Regions from separate parts of the Lysinibacillus sp. NPDC094403 genome, predicted to be linked through region 1. Evidence: a T-box and tRNA genes for the amino acid it is inferred to sense, from the RefSeq annotation. Region 1 holds a T-box; the other holds one or more tRNA genes.
The links. A T-box is a leader RNA that pairs with one kind of tRNA and senses whether it is charged. The one in region 1 lies ahead of tyrS (tyrosine--tRNA ligase), so its partner is inferred to be a tRNA-Tyr.
Positions count from the first base shown of each region.

Region 2: it has a tRNA-Tyr gene. The T-box ahead of tyrS (tyrosine--tRNA ligase) is inferred to sense a tRNA for this amino acid. The anticodon was not compared.

Region 1 covers NZ_JBNNTL010000015.1:6,964-10,178, reverse strand. Annotated here, with positions in the region: gene ACQKMV_RS18440 (transglycosylase domain-containing protein) at 1-1,574, opposite strand, end outside; T-box leader at 1,677-1,880, shown strand; gene tyrS (tyrosine--tRNA ligase) at 1,953-3,215, shown strand, end outside.
Region 2 covers NZ_JBNNTL010000012.1:78,140-81,354, forward strand. Annotated here, with positions in the region: gene ACQKMV_RS16885 (LysR family transcriptional regulator) at 1-149, opposite strand, end outside; gene ACQKMV_RS16890 (coenzyme F420-0:L-glutamate ligase) at 377-1,567, shown strand; tRNA gene ACQKMV_RS16895 (tRNA-Tyr) at 1,675-1,746, opposite strand; gene ACQKMV_RS16900 (RNA ligase family protein) at 1,835-2,470, opposite strand; gene ACQKMV_RS16905 (AAA family ATPase) at 2,494-3,215, opposite strand, start outside.

The sequences.
Region 1 (3,215 bases):
CGTCTGTTAAGAATATCATAATATAGACGTAAAGCTGATAAGTTTTGTGAATTTGCTAATGCTTCACGTGCAGGTATAATTCCTCGCTCATCACTAGTAGTATAGTTGCTCGGACTCCAGCCGCCCATAGAGAATTTTACGTCGACTAACGGGCTACCTGCCCCAATTACACCGTATTCTATTGCAGGTGCATATACGAGTAATGGCTTCATAGTTGAGCCATTTGAGCGTTTTGCCTGTGTAGCATAGTTATATTTTTTTAATTCAAAGTCACGACCACCGACAAAGCTTAAAATACGTCCAGTATTATTTTCAATTAAAATACTGCCAACCTGTACAGGCATTTGAACATCAACTTCTTCACCTGTTACAGGATCCTTGTCTTTAACGGTGTAAGTATGACCGTAATTTTTAAAGTTTTCCGCTGTTTTTTGCATCGAATCGTACATATCTTTATTAATAGTTGAATAGATTCGATAACCATTTGAGCGGACATCACGATCTGCTAGGATCATATACTTATCTTTTAATTTCTTTTCATTTTTTAAGCGTTCTGGATCAATACCATCTTTTACTGCTAGTTTTTCAGCAATAATTTCTGTCGCGCGACTTTCAAGCTCATATGTTAGCCATGGGTAGCGATCCTCCGAACGCATCTCTGGTGAACGGAAATCAGCAGTAATATCATAAGCGAGTGCTTCTTTATATTGAGCTTCGTTAATGTAACCTGCGTCTTTCATACGATAAAGTACAATTTTCATACGATCAATACCCAGTTGAAGTGCTTCTTTACTTTTAAGTACACCTGTATTTGTAAAAGGTGTGTAAGTAAAAGGTGATTGAGGAATACCAGCTATATACGCTGCTTGAGGAAGCGTTAAATCCTTTGCTTTTACATTGAAAATACCTTCAGCAGCTGTTTCAACTCCTGCAATGTTTCGACCGGAAGAGTTACGACCATAAGGAACTATGTTTAAATAGGCCTCTAAAATTTCTTCCTTTGACATAAAGTGCTCTATACGCATAGCAAGTAAAAGTTCTTTTGCTTTTCGTTCATAAGATACTTCGTTTGTTAATACTTGGTTTTTAATAAGCTGCTGTGTTAATGTAGAACCACCAGTTTGAGTGGAAGAGTTTGTTACGTCTTGAAGTAGTCCTCGGATGACTGCCTTCGGAACGATTCCGTTATGTTCACGAAAGTACTCGTCCTCTGTTGCTAATACCGCATTAATAACATCAGGTGCGACATTGTTTAATGTAGTTGCTCGACGATCTAAATCTGTACGTAATTTTCCGATATAAATATCGTTGGCAAAATAAATCTCACTTGTTGAATCGTAGTTAAAAATTTCATTTCGTAATTCTTCCTTTGAGCGTAGTGGCTCTTCTTTTACAAGTGAAGCAAAATAGCCGGCGCCAACTGAACCTGCAAATACAGTGCCTACCAATGCAAAGACTAAAAATAGTAAAAATAAGTTCCAGGCAACACTTCCTGAAATACGTAATTTCTTCATCCATTTTTGTTGAATTAATTCATCGATCTTTGCATTGATTTTCTCAATCCAATCTTTCAATGTATCGACCTCCTAAAATCTTGTCTATTATAGCACATATTGATTTAGGTCGAACATAGTTATTGACAATGAAAAAGAATCGTATAGAATAATGCTTATAGTTTTCTAGTGATGAAAAGCTTGCAGTAGTGTCTATATTCCCTGTTTAGAGAGCCAGCGGTTGGTGAAAGCTGGTCATAATGTAGAGACGAATTACGTGCTTGGAGCTTAGACGTGCGCGCCTGCGATAAAGGCGATTGAATGAAGAGGAAGATGGATAACATCTTCAAGCCGGGTGGTACCGCGTTAGTTATTAACGTCCCTGCATGCAATGTTTTGCGTGTGGGGACTTTTTTGTTTCTCCCTACACGGAATATCAAACACTTAGGAGGAATTAAAATGACGAACGAATTATTACAAGACTTAGAATGGCGCGGATTGTTATACCAACAAACTGATGCTGAAGGTATGGCTAAATTATTAGATGAACAATCGGTATCTTTATACTGTGGTGTTGATCCAACTGCGGATTCAATGCATATTGGGCATATTGTGCCCCTTTTAACGCTACGTCGATTCCAAAAAGCAGGTCACCGTCCAATCTTGTTAGTTGGTGGTGCGACTGGTATGATTGGAGATCCATCTGGTCGCTCTGAAGAACGTCAATTACAAACAGTTGAGCAAATTGATAAAAACGTTCAAGGTATCCGTAGTCAATTAGAGCGTATTTTTGACTTTGCAGAAGATGGTAATGGTGCTCAGTTAGTTAATAACCGTGACTGGATTGGCAATATTAATACGATTGAGTTTTTACGTGATTATGGGAAGTTAATTAACGTGAACTACATGTTAGCAAAGGATACGATTGCATCACGACTTGATACAGGGATTTCATTTACTGAGTTTGCGTATACTTTAATTCAAGGTATTGATTACAATCATTTATACAACCATTATAACTGTCGCATTCAAGTAGGTGGCTCTGACCAGTGGGGGAATATTACAACTGGTTTAGAAGTTATTCGTAAAACACATGAGGAAGAGACAAAAGCTTTTGGTATAACAATTCCTTTAGTAACGAAAGCAGATGGTACAAAATTTGGTAAAACAGCAGGTGGTGCTGTATGGTTAGATAGTAAGAAAACATCTCCATACGAGTTCTACCAATTCTGGATTAATGCTGCGGATGCTGACGTTGTAAAATACTTAAAAATATTCACATTCCTTTCTCGTGAGGAAATCGAAGCTTTAGCAGTATCTGTAGAAGAAGAACCACATTTGCGTAAGGCACAAAAAGCACTAGCTGAAGAAATGACTCGCTTAATTCATGGTCAAGAAGCATTAGACCAAGCAATCCGCATTACAGCTGCTTTATTCTCTGGTGACTTAAAAGCACTTTCTGCTGATGAGATGAAAGATGCATTTAAAGATGTTCCTTCTATTGAAATGGCGAAGGAAGATAAAAACATTGTGGACTTACTAGTGGAAGCGGGTATTTCACCTTCAAAACGTCAAGCTCGTGAAGACGTAACGAATGGTGCGATTAGCGTGAACGGTGAAAAGGTCACTGAATTAGAATATGTAATCGACGGCAAAGATCGTTTAGAAGATGCATTCAGCATTGTTCGTCGCGGCAAGAAAAAATACCATATGGTGAAGTTT
Region 2 (3,215 bases), on a different contig from region 1:
AAAAGGCGTGTACCGAGCTCCTTTTCTAATTGCATCATAGCTTGGCTAACAGCTGGTTGAGTCATAAATAAATCTTTAGCAGCTCTTGAAAAGCTACTATTTTTAGCAACAATACTAAAAACACGATATAAATCTAATTTCCCTATCATATAAGCACCCCTTATAGCTATTATATGAACTATTAATTTTACTTATATCACTAAAGGGGCGTATAGTAAAACCATATTGGTTTAATTTCACAATATTTAACTTTTTTCAATAGGTGTCAAGGAATCAATAAGGTGTTCTTTATGTAAGTACACAGCCGATTCCAGACGCAATTATGCCTTGGCATAATATTCATCATACAATTACCTATTAATAAGGAGAGATTATTTTGGAACGTGTAGTTGGTACAGTAGTAAGAGGTCTTCGTGGTCCAATTATTAACGAGGGCGATAACATTGAGCAAATCGTTGTTGATACGGTATTAAACGCAGCAAAGACTGAAGGCTATTCAATTGAAGATCGTGACATTGTAACAGTTACAGAATCTGTCGTAGCGCGTGCACAAGGTAACTATGCATCCATCGATGACATCGCAGCTGACGTAGCTGCTAAATTTGGTGACGATACTGTTGGTGTTATTTTCCCAATTCTAAGCCGTAACCGTTTCGCTAACTGCTTACGTGGTATTGCAAAAGGTGTAAAAAAAGTTGTTCTTATGCTCAGCTATCCATCTGATGAGGTTGGTAATCACCTAGTTGATATCGATGAGCTAGATGTAAAAGGGATTAATCCTTGGACAGATACTTTAACTGAGGTTGAATTCCGTGAGCATTTCGGCTATAAAAAACATACATTTACAGGTGTAGATTATATTGAATATTATAAAGAACTGATCGAAGCTGAAGGCGCTTCTTGTGAAGTGATCTTTTCAAATAACCCAAAAACAATTTTAGACTATACGAAGAGTGTTTTAACTTGTGATATTCATACACGCTTACGTACAAAACGTATTTTAACGACAAATGGTGCTGAAAAAGTATTCAGCCTTGATAATATTTTATCTGAATCTAATAACGGTTCTGGCTTCAATGCGGAATATGGTCTGCTTGGTTCAAATAAAGCAACTGAAGATAGCGTAAAACTATTCCCACACACTTGCCAACCAATCGTTGATGGCATCCAAGCAAAAATCAAAGAAGCTACTGGTAAAACAGTTGAAGTAATGGTTTACGGTGATGGTGCATTTAAAGATCCTGTGGGTAAAATTTGGGAGCTTGCTGACCCTGTTGTTTCACCTGCTTACACGGCTGGATTAGATGGCACGCCAAACGAAGTAAAACTAAAATACTTAGCAGATAACGATTTTGCGGATCTTCGCGGCGATGAATTAAAAGCAGCAATTTCTGAGTATATCCAAAACAAAGATGCAGATTTAACTGGACAAATGGCTGCACAAGGTACAACTCCTCGTCGTTTAACAGACTTAATTGGTTCACTATCTGACCTAACTTCTGGTTCAGGTGACAAAGGAACACCAATGATTTATATTCAAGGTTATTTCGATAACTATACAAAATAAAAAGATTTAAAAATGAACTCCCATTTTCGTTTGGGAGTTCATTTTTATATAGTGGATCCGCTTCAATATAAAATTACAAACAGGAAACCCTCTAATTTTTTCGTTTAGTGAGGATGACAGGAGTCGAACCTGTATATCCCTGTCCTATAAAGGGATATGCTGCCACTGCATCTTCCTCATATACATTATGTATTATTAACCCCATTAAGCATTACATTTTTCTCAATCCTTTCGCTTTATAGTAGATTACATAATTTCCAATAGCACTTATTTCAATTGATTAGGAATCACTTCTTCATTTAACCAATGCTCGCTTGTTCGAACATGATTCTGTCTCACAAATTTCCCTAGGTTAAATCGAAAATCGTCATAATGGAAGGCAGACGCATTTCTAATAACATACCCTTCCTGCTCACCCCCAAGAAGTGATTTGCCTGTAAACGTCTTCTTTATTTTTTCTTCATCAAAAATGCCTCGATATAATACAGGTACCGTTTCAATCCCCAATTCAGCTGCATAGTCGACTGTTTCATCCCAGCTTAAACAAATATTTTTCTCATTCCAAATACTAAATAAATAAAAGTAACTAGTTAACTCATTGTAGTAAATGGAGTGTTTGGCATAAACATTTTCGCCACATAATCTCCAACCTTCTGGAATCTGGAATGCAAATGAAGCATGAAATGTTTTGACCCAATGCCTAGATGGATGATCTCCGGAATTTAAGCTTCTAGCATGCATATAGTTTTGATACAGTGTTGTTCCTTCCCCGTCTAACTTTTCGGTTACAACAACCTCTTTTCCAATAAAATGATTAACATTTTTAGCGACCTTATCATCATGTGTATATCCCCTACTCCATGGTAAATGAAAGCTTCTTGGATATTTCATCAAATTGGTCATAAACTCACTTCCTTTGTTTACATCTATTTCGCAAATTGATCTGCTTCTCGAAAGAAATAAAGACTTGTTAATAAGTCACCATCTAATAAATGATAAATCTTACTTGACCCCTTATCGCCCCCATATTGAATTAACATATGAAATTGCACTAAATTAACAACCTTTAAAACAAATTCTTCTTCAAAGCCAAGTTCTAATAAAAAATGGCATACCATTTGTGCCGATACATTTTCATGCCCATAATATCCATATCTTTGTTGTAACTCTTTATATTTTTTACAAAACGGTTTTCCAACATCATGGAATAAAGCAGCTATTTGTAATGCTAGCTTATCACTTTCCATATAGTATTCGTTCATATAGTCATAAACAAAATACGTATGCTGGCAAAGTAAAAATTGATGGTATGGATTTTCTTGATTAAATTGATAAATTTCTTCAAAGGGTTGGACTGATCTTAACTTTTGAAAAAGCTCCTCATATGTGGGGTGGCTCTGGATTAGTGAAATAAATTGCTCTTTTGAGATTTCATACGGACTCGCTTCATGCACAATATGCACCTCTTCAAATCCTTCCCCCAATATTGGAAACTCTAAATTCTTTCTCATTTTTTCCATTATCACTAACGGAACTTTTCTCTTTCTTTGCTGATTTCTTGTTACGCACAATATATAAGGTGTATCAAAATAATAGCATACAGACTTCACATTATCAGGCAATTTACCTAGCGCAAATACCCTGCGTT